DNA from 3 places in the Streptomyces sp. S063 genome. Region 3 is predicted to be linked to each of the others. Evidence: riboswitches for the same ligand, from Rfam matches in the RefSeq annotation. Region 3 holds a riboswitch; each other region holds the start of a gene.
What was found. A riboswitch is a leader RNA that binds a small molecule or an ion and turns the genes downstream of it on or off. The one in region 3 is predicted to bind cobalamin.
Positions count from the first base shown of each region.

Region 1: another riboswitch for cobalamin. It lies ahead of CCZ36_RS32320 (CbtB domain-containing protein); the one in region 3 lies ahead of CCZ36_RS11520 (ABC transporter substrate-binding protein).
Region 2: another riboswitch for cobalamin. It lies ahead of CCZ36_RS06070 (cobalamin biosynthesis protein); the one in region 3 lies ahead of CCZ36_RS11520 (ABC transporter substrate-binding protein).

Region 1 is NZ_CP021707.1:7,118,066-7,123,071, forward strand. Features, by position in the region: gene CCZ36_RS32300 (hypothetical protein) at 1-576, shown strand, start outside; gene CCZ36_RS32305 (metallophosphoesterase family protein) at 739-1,719, shown strand; gene CCZ36_RS32310 (4'-phosphopantetheinyl transferase family protein) at 1,716-2,435, shown strand; gene CCZ36_RS32315 (histidine phosphatase family protein) at 2,471-3,061, opposite strand; adenosylcobalamin (AdoCbl) riboswitch at 3,187-3,281, shown strand; partial or broken gene CCZ36_RS32320 (CbtB domain-containing protein) at 3,327-3,541, shown strand; gene CCZ36_RS32325 (CbtA family protein) at 3,623-4,378, shown strand; partial or broken gene CCZ36_RS32330 (TetR/AcrR family transcriptional regulator) at 4,534-4,752, shown strand; gene CCZ36_RS36140 (hypothetical protein) at 4,797-5,006, opposite strand, start outside.
Region 2 is NZ_CP021707.1:1,354,714-1,359,719, forward strand. Features, by position in the region: gene CCZ36_RS06060 (inorganic phosphate transporter) at 1-989, shown strand, start outside; gene CCZ36_RS06065 (hypothetical protein) at 1,002-1,232, shown strand; cobalamin riboswitch at 1,383-1,514, shown strand; gene CCZ36_RS06070 (cobalamin biosynthesis protein) at 1,652-2,647, shown strand; gene CCZ36_RS06075 (cobyric acid synthase) at 2,644-4,335, shown strand; gene CCZ36_RS06080 (putative cobaltochelatase) at 4,332-5,006, shown strand, end outside.
Region 3 is NZ_CP021707.1:2,546,367-2,551,372, forward strand. Features, by position in the region: gene CCZ36_RS11510 (ABC transporter ATP-binding protein) at 1-291, opposite strand, end outside; gene CCZ36_RS11515 (FecCD family ABC transporter permease) at 386-1,426, opposite strand; gene CCZ36_RS11520 (ABC transporter substrate-binding protein) at 1,423-2,439, opposite strand; cobalamin riboswitch at 2,492-2,644, opposite strand; gene CCZ36_RS11525 (Mov34/MPN/PAD-1 family protein) at 2,694-3,116, opposite strand; gene CCZ36_RS11530 (amino acid permease) at 3,287-4,738, opposite strand.

The sequences.
Region 1 (5,006 bases), 4.6 Mb from region 3:
GCCGGGGCCATCGAGCTGGTCCCGGCCCTGGAGGACATCCGCGACTGGCTGCGCGCCCACCCCACCGAGATCGTGACGCTCATCGTCCAGGACGACATCAGCCCCGAGGACACCGAGGAGGCGTTCCACGCGGCCGGCCTGGACGACCTCCTGCACACCCCCGACGCGGACCCGGACGCCCCGTGGCCCACCCTGGAGGAGATGATCGACAGCGGCCGCAGGCTGGTGGTGTTCGCCGAGAAGGCCGACGGCCCGGCCCCCTGGTACCGCAACTTCTACCGGTACGGCATGGAGACCCCGTTCGCCTTTCGGAGTCCCTCCGAGATGACCTGCGCACCCCACCGGGGCGGCACCGGGAAACAGCTCTTCCTGCTCAACCACTTCATCACGAACGCCGGCGGCAGCCGCCTGGACGCCGGTCGTGTCAACGCCCGCGAGTGGGTCCTGGAACGGGCCCGGGCCTGCGAGGCGGAGCGCGGCAGCCCGGTCACTTTCATCGCCGTCGACTACACCACGATCGGCGACGCGCTCGGAGCGGTGAACGAACTGAACTCCCGCCGCACACAAGACGACTGACGGAGCCGCTGCCGCGCCGGCGCCAGGCGCGGCCGCCGACACGGCCGAACCCGAAAACCCCCGGGAGGCGGGGGAGGGGAGCGTGAGAGGCTACGTACCCAGGGGCTCCTCACCGTGCGGACGGAGCCGGACGACTGCCGAGAGATCAGGATTTCCGTGCCCATGAATCCTCCGAGCGACCCGGCACCGCACGGTGCCCCCGCCGCCGTACCGTCCCCCGGCGACGGACCCCGACAGCGGGGCGAGGGCCGTCTGCTGGCCGTGAGCGACCTGCACGCGGCGGTGACCGACAACCGGCCGATCGTCGAGTCCCTCCATCCGACGTCCGCGGACGACTGGCTGATCGTCGCGGGCGACGTCGCGGAGCGGCCCGAGGAGATCCGGTGGGCGCTCGGGCTCCTCGCGGAACGCTTCGCCCAGGTCATCTGGACCCCCGGCAACCACGAGCTCTGGACCGTGGCCAAGGACCCGGTCCAGCTGCGCGGCCAGGCCCGCTACGACCACCTCGTCGCGCTGTGCCGGGAGCTCGGGGTGACGACTCCGGAGGACCCCTTCCCGCTCTGGCCGGGCCCCGACGGACCGGTGGCGATCGCGCCGCTCTTCCTCCTGTACGACTACACCTTCCGCGCCCCGGGAACGCACACGAAGGAGCAGTCGCTCGCCGTCGCGCACGAAAGCGGCATCGTCTGCAACGACGAGTACCTCCTGCACCCCGACCCCTACCCGACCCGGGAGGACTGGTGCCGCGCCCGCGTTGCCGAGACCGCCCGCCGGCTCGAGGAGCACGACCGGCGGATACCCCTCGTCCTCGCCGGGCACTGGCCGCTCGTCCGCGAACCCACGTCGGTGATGTGGTACCCGGAGTTCGCCCAGTGGTGCGGCACCGAACTGACCGCCGACTGGCACCGCCGCTTCAACGTCAGCGCCGTCGTCTACGGCCACCTCCACATCCCTCGTACGACCTGGTACGACGGGGTGCGCTTCGAGGAGGTCTCCATCGGCTACCCCCGGGAGTGGCGCAAGCGGGGGCACCCGCGCGGCCTGCTGCGGCAGATCCTCCCGTACGAGGGTGAGCCCGCCCCGCCGGAGGGGGCCGGGACCGGACCGTCCGCACAGCCGCGCACCACCGGAGGCGCATCGTGATCGAGCTGCTGCTGCCCGCCGACGTCTCCTCGGCGGCCACCCGCGCGGAGACCGTTCCGGACGGAACCCTCTTCCCGGAGGAGGAGGCGCTGATCGCCCGCAGCGTGCCCAAACGCAGGAACGATTTCGCGACGGCCCGCGCCTGCGCCCGGCGCGCCATGGCGGGATTCGGCCTGCCACCCGTGCCCGTACTGCACGGTCACCGGGGGAGGCCTCTGTGGCCCGAGGGAATTGTCGGCACCCTCACCCACTGCACCGGCTACCGGGCGGCCGCGCTGGCCCGTGCGACCGACGTCCTGTCGCTCGGCATCGACGCTGAGCCGCACGGCCCGCTTCCCCCCGGCGTGAGGGAGTTGGTGACCCTGCCCGCCGAACGCGAGCGGATCGGTCCGCCCGCGCCGGAGGGCACGGGCGAGATCCACTGGGACCGCATCCTGTTCAGCGCCAAGGAGAGCGTCTTCAAGACCTGGTATCCGGTCACCGGCGTGGAACTCGACTTCGTCGAGGCGGATCTGACTATCCATCGCACGGACACTCCGCAAGGCGGCGACGGGTCCCCGGGCCCGGTCGCCGCCGAGGGCACCTTCGCCGCCCGCCTGCTGCTCACCGACCCGGCCCTGCCGACGACGCTGCACGGGCGCTGGCGGATCGAGGACGACATCGTCGCCACGGCGGTGCTGGTCCGGCCCGACTGGCGGGAACGCGAAGGGATGTGACGGCCGGCCGGCCGAGTGAGGTCGGGCCGCGCCGGTCAGCCGGTCGGGGGAGCGGTGAGGGGGCGTCCGAGCGCCACGTTCCACCGGCCGGAGCGCCCGCTGAGTTCGGTCAGCGTCAGCGGCGCGACGTCCAGCCGCCAGAACGCCTCCGTCGGCAGCCGCAGCCCGTGGACGACCGCAGCCCGGACGACCGCGGCCTCGGCCACCGCCAGGAAGCTCGCGCCGGGTGCGTCCGGTCCGCCGAGGGAGTCCAGCCACACCCCGGTCCTCGTCACCAGGTCGCGCAGCGACTCGCCGCCGTGCGGAGCCGCTGACGGGTCGCCGAGCCAGGCGGCCACCCCGGCGGGTTCGGCGGCGGCCACCTCGTCGAGGCGGCGGCCGGCCCAGCCCGCCAGGTCCCAGCCGGCCAGGGCCGGTTCGGTGCGGGCCGCCAGGCCGAGGGCCCCGGCGGTTTCGCGGCACCGGCCGGAGGGGCCGCTGAGCGCGAGCCCGGCCACCGGCACCGCGCCGGCGGCGGCACGCGCACGTTCCCGGCCGGAACGGTCCAGAGGGGAGTCGCCGTCGAAACGGGCCTCCCGCAGCGCGGCGTTCATCGCCGGCGAGATCAATATCGCCCGTACTGTCATGTCCCTGCTCTCACATCCGCACCAGGGGCCCGCAGCCCTGTCACGCCAAGGAATCCGCCCGCCGTGACGCTGCACATTGGACCATGGCGGTGCTCGCGGACAGGCGGTATGGTCACGTCGACCATGACGAGGGTGGGATGGAAGTCCGGTGAGAATCCGGCACGGTCGCGCCACTGTGAACCCGCCTCCGGGCGGGGAAGTCAGACCCGCCACCTTCGTCCGAGGCACCACGACAGGGACGCGTGTTCCCACAGGAGGTTCTGCCATGGCTCAGTCCGCCGTTCCCGCGACGGGGCGTCCGGGATCACTCCGGTCTCGGCGAAGACCCTTGCCCCTTGGGCGGTCTTCTTCGGCATTCTCATGCTCGTCCTGCTGTACTTCGTCGGCGCCGAACAGGGCGCCACCGCACTCATCTCGGGCGAAGGCGTCCACGAGTGGGTTCACGACGGCCGCCATCTGCTCGGCTTCCCCTGCCACTGAGGCACCTGAGGAACAACGGCCCCGCCGGGGAATCGGCGGACGCGGCCGGCAGCGGCAAGCTAGAGAAATCAGGAAACCATCGTGAACTCCATATCTGTCAGAGCCCTGCTCGTGCGCGGCATGCTCGCGGGCCTGGTCGCGGGCGCGCTCGCGCTCGTCGTCGCCTACTTCCTCGGTGAGTCCCAGGTGGACGCGGCCATCGCCCTCGAAGAGGCCCACAGTCACGACCACGGCGGCGGCGAAGAGCTCGTCAGCCGCACCATGCAGGCCACCGGCGGGCTCGCCACCGGCGTCCTCGTCTTCGGCGTCGCGGCGGGCGGGATCGCCGCCCTCGTGTTCTGTTACGCCCTGGGCCGCATCGGCGACTTCGGCCCCCGGGCCACCGCGGCGCTGGTCGCGGGCGCCGCCCTGCTCACGGTCTACGTCGTACCGTTCCTCAAGTACCCGGCGAACCCGCCCGCCGTCGGCAACCCGGACACCATCGGCAAGCGCACCACCCTGTTCTTCCTGATGGTCGCCCTCAGTGTGCTGCTGGCCGTCGCCGCCGTCATCATCGGCAAGCGGCTCGCACCCCGCCTGGGCAACTGGAACGCGAGCATCGCGGCCGTCGCCGGATTCGTCGTGCTGATCGGTCTCGCCTACGCCTTCCTGCCCTCCTTCGACGAGGTGGGCAAGGGCTTCCCGGCGACCCTGCTGTGGGAGTTCCGGCTCTCGACGCTGGCGGTCCAGGCGACGCTGTGGAGCACCTTCGGCCTCGTCTTCGGCTATCTCACCGAACGGCTCCTGACGCCCGCCACGCGTGCGGCGGCGCCGCACACCGCGGGTGCGCTGAGCTGAGCCCGCGCTGATTGACGTGCGGCCTTCGCGCACCTGCTGACCTGTACGACAGAACCCGCCGGGGAACATCCGGCGGGTTCTGTCGTGGACGGACGGGCCCGGGCGGCTCCGGGCGGGTCCGGAGGGGTAACGATGGGAATCGCCCGACGGCGACGTCCCACCGCGTGCGTGACGCGCTGTACGCCACGGTGGTCACGCCGGAAGTGCCGCAGGAACAATCGCCGTGCGCCCCGGCGGAAGCCGAAGTCCCCACGGCGGCGGCCCGATTGAGTTTCCTGCTGCGGAAGGAGCACGGGGCGGGGCTGAGCACCGCCGAGGCGGCGCTGATGAAGGAGTGGCTCGACCGGGTGGCGAACACCCGTCCGGAGGCCTGATCCGAGACGTTGGGTCCGGCAGCCCGGGGCTCACGAGCCGGCGGCTATGGGGCCCTGACATCAAGGGGTGGGGGGCGGGAGGGGGCGTCGTGGTCGCGCAGGCCGTCCTCCATGCGACGGGCCACGTTGCCGAGGATCCGTTCCAGGTCCTCCCGCGCCTCGTGTTCCGTACTGCCGTGCGGCGCGTACGCGGACACCGTGAGCACCAGGTCGCCGTTCCACAGGAGGAGGGTGCGGCCGGGGCGGCCGCCGTC
Region 2 (5,006 bases), 1.2 Mb from region 3:
CCATCCTGTGGAATCTGCTGACCTGGCTGCTGGGGCTGCCCTCCAGCTCCTCCCACGCCCTGTTCGGCGGTCTGATCGGCGCCGCGGTCATGTCGGCCGGCTGGTCCTCGATCAACGGCGGCACCGTCGTCACCAAGGTGCTGCTCCCCGCGATCGCCGCCCCGCTGGTCGCCGGTATCGCCGCGATGCTGGCCACCCGGCTGACGTACCGGATCAACCGGAACGTCACGGACCCGAACCAGCTGAAGTCGACCGCCAAGGGCTACCGGGCCGGGCAGATCGCCTCCGCCGGTCTCGTCTCGCTCGCCCACGGCACCAACGACGCCCAGAAGACGATGGGCATCATCACCCTCGCCCTGGTCACCAGCGGTGTCCTGGCCCCCGGCTCCAACCCGCCCCTGTGGGTCATCGTCTCCGCCGGTGTCGCCATCGCGCTCGGCACCTACCTCGGTGGCTGGCGCATCATCCGCACCATGGGCAAGGGCCTGACCGACCTCCAGCCGCCGCAGGGCTTCGCCGCCCAGACCAGCGCGGCGACCGTCATCCTGGCCTCCTCGCACCTCGGCTTCTCGCTCTCCACCACGCAGTCCTGCTCCGGCGCCGTGATGGGCTCGGGCCTCGGCCGCAAGGGGGGCGTGGTCCGCTGGTCCACCGCCACCCGGATGTTCGTCGCCTGGGGTCTGACTCTGCCGGCCGCGGGTCTGGTCGGCGCGGGCGCCGAATTCCTGACCAAGCAGGGCCCCTGGGGCATCACCGTCACCGCGATCCTGCTCGTGGGCGGCTCCTTCGCGATCTGGCTGGCCTCGCGCCGCCAGCCCGTGGACCACAACAACGTCAACGACACGGACGGCGACGAGCCCCAGGGCGTCGTCACCACGGCCATCGCCGCGGTCCAGCCGCCGCCCGTCGGGGCCCCGGCCTCCGACCTCGCGACCACCATCCCGGCCCCGGTGCCGGACGACCCGGCCCGGCCGCCGGCCACGGTGTAAGGACAGATCCGCATGAAAATCGACTGGGCAGCTCTCGCCTCCGTCTTCGGTGTCAGCCTCGTGGTCACCGTCGCGCTGGTAGGCCTCTTCACCCTGGGCATCGTCGCCCTCTCCAAGCAGTCCGCCACGGCCGGAGGCAGCGCCTCCGGCGGAGCGGTCGCCCTGGCGCGCGCCGGCGCGTACGCCTGCTTCGGGCTCTGCGTGGCGGCGGTCTCGTACGGGATCTATCTGATCGTCGCCTGACCCCGTACCCCGCACTCCCCCGGGCCGGACACACCCTCGTGTGTCCGGCCCGATGTGCGTCCGCCCACAGTCGAGCCCCGCAGGTCAACAGCGAGTTGACGGCTGTTCTCAGGGCGTGGTGGACTGCCGGAGCCATTTACGGCGACAGCAGAGGAAGCCGGTGCGAATCCGGCGCGGTCCCGCCACTGTCACCGGGGAGCACTCCCCCACACCGGATGTCACGGCTCGCGGTACGCGGGCTGGAAGGCCGGGGGAACTGCGGATCCGGGAGCCAGGAGACTCTCGTCGCCGGTCACGTCGAACCAGGGCGCGGACCCTGAGTGAGGACCTACGCCATGCCCGGCCGCAGTGCGCCGCTTCTCGTGCCCCTCCCTGTGCCTCTCCGTGCCGGAACGCCTCTTCCCACGACAGGCTGAGCCGTGCGTGCCGATCGCATCTTCGCGTACGGCGCCACGGCGGGGATGGTCGCCGACGCGCTGTTCGGCGATCCGCGGCGGGGCCACCCCGTCGCCGGATTCGGCCGCGCCGCGGCGCGCGTCGAGTCCCTGCTGTGGCGTGACGACCGTGGCCGGGGCGCGCTGCACACCCTGGTGTGCGCCGGAGGCGCCGTGGGGGCCGCCGCGCTGACCGCCCGCGCCGTACGGGGACGCCCCGCGCTCGCCGTCGCGCTGACCGCCGCCACCGCCTGGTCCGTGGTCGGGGTGACGTCGCTGGGCCGGGAGGCCCGCGCCATCGGGGGCGCGCTGGTCGCCGGGGACCTGGAGGCGGCCCGGGAGCGGCTGCCGCACCTGTGCGGGCGCGATCCGCACTCCCTGGACGGGCCGGGGATCGCCCGCGCGGTCGTCGAGTCGGTCGCCGAGAACACCTCGGACGCCGTCGTCGGCGCGCTGGTGTGGGGGGCGATCGGCGGGATACCGGGGCTCGTCGGCTTCCGGGCGGTGAACACGCTGGACGCGATGGTCGGCCACAAGTCTCCCCGCCACCGCCGTTACGGCTGGGCCTCGGCGCGCCTGGACGATGTGGCGGGGTGGCCGGGCGCCCGGCTGACGGCCGCGCTGGCCGTGGCGAGCGGCGGGCGGCCCGCTCAGGCCGTACGCGCCTGGAAGGCGGACGCGCACCGCCACCCGAGCCCGAACGCGGGGCCGGTCGAGGCGGCGTTCGCGGGGGCGCTCGGCGTACGGCTGGGCGGCACGCTCGCGTACGCGGGGCGCGTCGAGCACCGGCCCGTCCTGAACGGGGCGGCCGGCCGGGACGTGCGGGGCGCGGACATCGAGCGCGCGGTGCGGCTGTCGCGCCGCGTGAGTGCGCTGGCCCTGGGGGTGTGTGTGGCGGGCCGGCTGGCGGCGGGCCACCTGGTCGCGCGGCGGTCGGTCGCGGGACGGTCATCGACAGGACGGAAGCGGGGGCGGACATGAGGGGCGGCGGACTGCTGGTCGCGGGAACGACCTCCGACGCGGGCAAGAGCGTCGTCACGGCGGGCATCTGCCGCTGGCTGGTGCGCCGGGGCGTGGAGGTCGCGCCGTTCAAGGCGCAGAACATGTCCCTCAACTCCTTCGTGACCCGCGAGGGCGCGGAGATCGGACGCGCCCAGGCGATGCAGGCGCAGGCCGCCCGGGTGGAGCCGACGGCCCTGATGAACCCGGTGCTGCTGAAGCCCGGCGGCGACCGGTCCAGCCAGGTCGTCCTGATGGGGAAGCCGGTCGGCGAGATGAGCGCCCGCGGGTACCACGGGGGCCGTCAGGAGGCGCTGCTCGGGACGGTCACGGACTGCCTGGAGCAGCTGCGGTCGACGTACGACGCGGTGATCTGCGAGGGGGCGGGCTCCCCCGCCGAGATCAACCTCCGGCGCACCGACATCGTGAACATGGGCATCGCCCGGGCCGCCCGCTTCCCCGTGCTGGTCGTCGGGGACATCGACCGGGGCGGGGTCTTCGCCTCGTTCTTCGGGACGACGGCGCTGCTGAGCGCCAAGGACCAGTCACTGGTCGCGGGCTACCTGGTGAACAAGTTCCGGGGCGACGTCTCGCTGCTGGAGCCGGGGCTCGACATGCTGTACGGCCTGACCGGGCGGCGGACGTACGGGGTGCTGCCGTACGCCCACGGGCTCGGCATCGACGAGGAGGACGGCCTGCGGGTCTCCCTGCGGGGTGCGGTGCGGGAGTCGGTCGTGGCGCCGCCCCACGGCGAGGACGTGCTGCGGGTCGCGGTCTGCGCGGTGCCGTTGATGTCCAACTTCACGGACGTGGACGCGCTGGCCGCCGAACCGGGCGTCGTCGTGCGGTTCGTGGACCGGGCGGAGGAGCTGGCCGACGCGGACCTGGTGATCGTGCCCGGGACGCGCGGCACGGTGAAGGCGCTGGCCTGGCTGCGCGAGCGGGGGCTCGCGGACGCGTTGGTGCGGCGGGCGGCGGAGGGCCGGCCGGTGCTCGGCATCTGCGGCGGGTTCCAGGTGCTCGGGGAGCGCATCGAGGACGAGGTGGAGTCGCGGGCGGGGGTCGTGGACGGGCTGGGGGTGCTCCCCGTACGGATTCGCTTCGACCGGGACAAGACGCTGGCGCGGCCGGTCGGTTCGGCGCTGGGCCAGCCCGTGGAGGGGTACGAGATCCACCACGGGGTGGCCGACGTACGGGGCGGGGAGCCGTTCCTGGACGGGTGCCGGGTGGGGGCGGTGTGGGGGACGCACTGGCACGGGTCGCTGGAGAGCGATGCCTTCCGGCGGCGGTTCCTGGTGGAGGTGGCCCGGGCCGCCGGGCGGCGGTTCGTTCCCGCGCCGGACACGAGTTTCGGGGTGCTGCGGGAGGAGCAGCTGGATCGGCTGGGGGATCTGGTGGAGGAGCATGCGGACACGGATGCGTTGTGGCGGTTGATCGAGGGTGGGGCGCCGTCCCGGTTGCCGTTCGTGCCGCCGGGGGCGCCTTCGGCGCCGGGTGACGTGGGTGCGGGTGGTTCGGCGAGCCGGGGCGCTGTCCCGGACCCCGCGCCTCCGTCGCCCGAGGCGCTTGATTCCGCCGGGTCCGCCGGGTCTGCCGGGTCAAGGGGCCAGGGGATTGATGTGACCGGTCACGTAGAAGCTGAACAGCATGTCGACCAGGAGGCCTTGTGAGTACGCCGTATCCCTTCACCGCGATCGTCGGACAGGACGACCTGCGGCTCGGGCTGTTGCTGAACGCCGTCAGTCCGGCCGTCGGCGGCGTGCTCGTGCGGGGTGAGAAGGGGACCGCCAAGTCCACCGCCGTGCGGGCGCTCGCCGCGCTGATGCCCGAGGTCTCCGTGGTGCCCGGGTGCCGGTTCTCCTGTGACCCGGTCTCGCCGGACCCGGCGTGTCCCGACGGGCCGCACGCGGAGGCGGCCGGGGCGGCGCGGGCCGCGCGGACCGTGGAGCTGCCCGTCGGGGCGTCCGAGGACCGGCTGGTGGGGGCGCTGGACATCGAGCGGGCGCTCTCGGAGGGCGTGAAGGCGTTCGAACCGGGGCTGCTGGCGGACGCGCATCGCGGAATCCTGTACGTCGACGAGGTCAACCTCCTCCACGACCACCTGGTGGACCTGCTGCTGGACGCGGCCGCCATGGGCGCCTCGTACGTCGAGCGCGAAGGCGTCTCCGTACGGCATGCGGCGCGGTTCCTGCTGGTGGGGACGATGAACCCGGAAGAGGGCGAGCTGCGACCGCAGTTGCTGGACCGGTTCGGGCTGACCGTGGAGGTCTCCGCGTCCCGGGACACCGACGAGCGGGTCGAGGTCGTGCGGCGCCGGCTCGCGTACGACGACGACCCCGAG
Region 3 (5,006 bases):
CTGGCCGACGGTGAGCTCGAATCCGGCGTGGCCGTCCTGCGGGACGGTGGCGATGCGCTGGGCGCGGGCCTTCACGGGGAGGGTGGCGAGGTCGTCGCCGTCGAGGAGGACGCGGCCGTGGGTGGGGCGCAGGGTGCCGTAGACGCAGCGCAGGAGGGTGGTCTTGCCGCTGCCGTTGGGGCCGACGAGGCCGACGGTCTCGCCGGCGGCGGCGGTGAGGTCGACGGCGTCGACGAGGTGGCGGCCCTCGCCGGTCCCGTACGAGAGGCCTTCGGTGCGCAGGGCGGTCATGGGCGGGCTCCCTCGGGCGTACGTACGGTCGTCGTGCGGGCGCTCCTCCCGGCGCGCCCGGTGCGGGTGCTCCCCCGGCCGCGGCGTACGCGCCTCATGCGGGTGCTCCTTCGGGCCTGCGCCGCAGCATCCAGAGGAAGAACGGGCCGCCGGTCAGCGCGGTGAGCACCCCGACCGGGATGTCCTGCGGGGCGGCGAGCGTCCGGGCGGCGAGGTCCGCGAGGACCAGGAACACCGCGCCGCCGAGCGCCACGACCGGGAGGAGCGCCCGGTGGGCGGCGCCGACCACCATCCGGGCCATGTGCGGGACCATCAGGCCGACGAAGCCGATGGCCCCGCTGTACGCGACGAGCACGCCGGTCATCAGGGAGGCGAGGACGAAGACGGCGGCCCGGAAGCGGGCGGTGTCGAGGCCGAGCACGGTCGCGCCCTCCTCCCCCACCAGGAGCAGGTCGAGCGGGCGGGCCAGGGTGAGGAGGACGGCCGTGCCCGCGACCAGGGTGATCGCGGGGAGAGCGAGCATGTCCCAGCGGGCGGCTCCGAGGCCGCCGAGGGTCCAGTAGAGGACTTCCTTGAGGTGGTCGGCGCGGGCGGAGGTGACCAGGATCAGGCTGGTCAGGGCGGAGAGGACGTAGGAGACGGCGACTCCGGCGAGGACGAGCCGGTTGGTGGTGAGGCCGCCCCCGCCGCGCGCCAGGGTGTAGACGAGCAGCAGGGAGAGCAGGGCGCCCGCGAAGGCGGCGGCGGGGATCGTGACGGTGGTGGCGAGGGACGCGCCGATGCCGAGGACGATGACCAGGACCGCTCCGGTGGAGGCTCCGGAGGAGACCCCGAGGAGGAACGGGTCGGCGAGCTGGTTGCGGACGAGGGCCTGGAGGACGGTGCCGATGACGGCGAGTCCGGCGCCGACGACGATGCCGAGCAGCACCCGGGGCAGCCGCACGTCCAGGACGATCGTGCGGAACGGGCTCGCCTCCGCCCGCCCGGTCAGGATGTCGAGCACCTGGCCGGGCGGGATGCGGACGGAGCCGAGGGCGAGGGCGGCGAGCACGGCGACGGCCAGGAGCGCGGCGAGGACGCCGAGCACCAGGACGTAACCGAGCGGCCGCCGCGGTGCGGAGGCGCGGCAGGTCACGGGGTGGTGGCCGCCTTGACCGCCTCCGGGTGGAGCTGGGCCGCGAGCTTGTCGACGGCGGCGGGGACGCGGACGCCGAGGACCGCGTCGGAGAGCGGCATGACGGCGAAGCGCTTGTTCTTGATGGCGGGGACGTCGGCGAGGGCCGGGTCGGTGAGGAGACGCTTCTTCTTCTGTTCGACGGTGGTGGCGCCGTAGTCGTAGATCACGATGACCTCGGGCTCGCGGTCGACGACGTTCTCCCAGGAGGCGTCGCCGAAGGGCTTGTCGAGGTCGGCGAAGACGTTGGTGCCGCCGGCCCGTTCGATCAGCTCGTTGCCGATGCCCTCGCCGCCCGCGGTGAAGGCGGTCTTGTCGCCGCTGTCGTAGACGAAGACGGAGAGCGGCTTCAGGCCGGCCAGCTTCTTGGCGGTGGCGGCGTTGTCGGCCTTGGCCCGCTTGATCCAGGCCTCGGCGCGCTCGCTGACGCCGAAGGTGCGGCCGACCTCGCGGATCTCCTCGTAGAGCGTGTCCATGGGCTGGTCGCCCTTGGTGCAGCTCTCGGTGTTGAGGCGGGTCTCGATGCCGGCCTTCTCGAACGCCTCGCGGCCGCGGCCGTCGCCCGCGGTGAAGGCGCTGGCGTAACCGCCGTAGACGAAGTCGGGGTTGGCGGCGAGGACCTGCTCGTAGGAGGGGTACTCCTTGGCGAGGACCGGGACGGAGGCGTAGTCCTTCGCGTACTTCGGCAGGACCTGGTCGTCGAGGTAGGCGGTGCCGACGAGGGACTTCCTCAGGCCCAGTTCCAGCATGATCTCGGTGACGTGCTGGTTCATGGTGACCACGCGGTTCGGCGGGGCCTTGTACGTCGTGGTGACACCGCAGTTCTCGACGGTGTACGGGAAGCCGCTCGCCGCCGACGCCTTGTCCCCGGTGGCGGTGTCGCCGTCCGAGGAGTCGGAGGAGGTGGAGCAGGCGGTGAGGGCGAGCGGGAGCAGCACGGCGGCGGCTATGAGCGCGGGGGTGCGCCGGGACATGGCGGGGCCTCTCCGGGGGATTTCCGCGTCCCCTGGTCGATGCGAAAGGCGGCGGGCCAGTTCCTGGCTTCCGGGCCGCCCTCCGGTACGGAGTCGGAGTCCGTACGGGAGGGGGCCCGGTCACAGTGGCGGGACCGTGCCGGATTCGCACCGGCTTCCTGGTTCCTGCCGCCTTGATGGGTTCGGGTGCAGTGTGCCAGACCCGTTCGGCGGCTCCGCGCGGTACCGGGGGGCTCAGTGCGGCTCAGAGCGGCTCAGTACGCGTCGACGACCTGCACGTCTTCCTCGGTGATCTCGCCGTCCACGATGCGGTACGAGCGGAACTGGAAGGGGCCCGAGCCGTCGGTGTCGGCGGTGGAGACCAGGACGTAGTGGGCCCCGGGCTCGTTGGCGTACGTGACGTCGGTGCGGGAGGGGTAGGCCTCGGTGGCCGTGTGCGAGTGGTAGACGATCACGGGTTCCTCGTCGCGGTCGTCCATCTCGCGGTAGAGCTTGAGGAGGTCGGCCGAGTCGAACTCGTAGAACGTGGGCGAGCGGGCGGCGTTGAGCATCGGGATGAAGCGCTCGGGGCGGTCCGTCCCGGCCGGGCCCGCGACCACTCCGCACGCCTCGTCGGGGTGGTCGGCGCGGGAGTGGGCGACGATCTGGTCGTAGAGCGTCTGGGTGATGGTCAGCATGGCGCCAGGATAAGCAGGCGGGCCCCCGCGTACCGGTGGGTGGTACGCGGGAGCCCGCATGGTGGACGCCGTCGGCCTTTGGGGAGGCCGGGCGGTCCGGGAGGAGGGTGGTCGTGGGGCCCGCCCTCGGGGTCGGTGAGGCTCCCGGGGACGGCCCCCGGGAGCCCTGCTCAGCGGGTCTCGGTCGTGGCCTTCTCCGGCTCCTTCGCGCGCGACGGGAGCACCCGGTAGGAGACGAAGAGGAGGAGCGCCCACAGCGGTGCGCAGTAGAGCGAGATCCGGGTGTCCTTGTCGATGGCCATCATCACGATGACCAGGCCGATGAAGCAGAGCGCGAACCAGCTGGCGAACGGGGCGCCCGGGGCCTTGAACGAGGACGGCGGCAGGAGTCCGGCGTCGGCCTTGCGGCGGTAGCGGATCTGGCTGGTCAGGATCATGATCCAGGCCCACATGCCGGAGATGGTCGCGAAGGAGACGACGTAGGTGAACGCCTCGCCCGGCCACTGGTAGTTGATCCACACGCCGACGAGCATCAGGGCGGCGGAGAACGTGGTGCCCACCAGCGGCAGGCCGTTCCTCGTCAGCCGGGTGAAGGCGCGCGGGCCCTGGCCGTTGAGGGCGAGGTCGCGGAGCATGCGGCCGGTGGAGTACATGCCGGAGTTGCAGGAGGAGAGCGCCGCGGTGAGGACGACGAAGTTGACGATGGCGGCGCCGATGCCGAACCCCATCTCCTCGAAGGCCTTCACGAACGGGGAGACGCCGGGCTTGAACGTGGACCACGGCACGACCGAGAGGATCATGATCAGCGCGCCGACGTAGAAGACGGCGATGCGCCACGGCACGGTGTTGATGGCCTTGGGCAACACGGTCCTGGGGTCCTTGGACTCCCCGGCGGTGACACCGACGAGTTCCACCGCGAGGAAGGCGAACATGACGATCTGGAGCGTCATGAGGGTGCCGGTGATGCCGTTGGGGAAGAATCCGCCGTCGTTCCAGAGGTTGGAGACGGTCGCGGTGTCGCCGGCGTCGGAGAAACCGATGGTGAGGACGCCCGCGCAGATCAGGATCATGCCGATGATGGCGGTGACCTTGACCATGGAGAACCAGAACTCCAGCTCACCGAAGAGCTTCACGGAGATCAGGTTGGCACCGTAGAGAATGACGGTGAACACCAGGGCGGACAGCCACTGCGGAATGTTCCACCAGTACGTCATATAGAGGGCGGCAGCGGTGACTTCGGTGATTCCGGTGACGACCCAGAACAGCCAGTACGTCCAGCCGGTGACGAATCCGGAGAACGGGCCGATGAATTCGCGGGCGTACTCCGAGAAGGAGCCCGAGACCGGGCGGTACATGAGCAGCTCGCCCAGGGCCCGCATGATGAAGAAGATGACCAGGCCCGCGATGGCGTAGGCCAGGATGAGACTGGGGCCGGCCCGGTCGATGGCCTTGCCCGCGCCGAGGAAGAGCCCGGTGCCGATGGCTCCGCCGATGGCGATCATCTGAATCTGGCGAGCTCCCAGACCGCGCTGGTATCCCTCACCGCCGGCTCCGGCGTCCCCGGCATTTCCGCCGGACTGAGCTTTGTCGACCTGTCCCTCGTCGACCTGCGCCGATGTCATGGTGGTGCGCCCTTCTCCACGCCGATCCGCGCCGTACAAGGCTGCGGATCAGGTTCTGATCCCCCGGATATGGATGGAGTGCGACCGGCGTTCGGCCGGTGTGCAGCGCCCCGGGAAACAGGGGTGGCGTCCCCGGGCGGTCGTGAAGATTTATCACGGCCGTCACGGGACACCGTGGGACATTCTGTGGCGCACACCACAGGCAAAAAGGGATGAAAGGCCTCGCGTGGAACGAACAGCCCGAATGACTTGGGTTGATCATTACCCG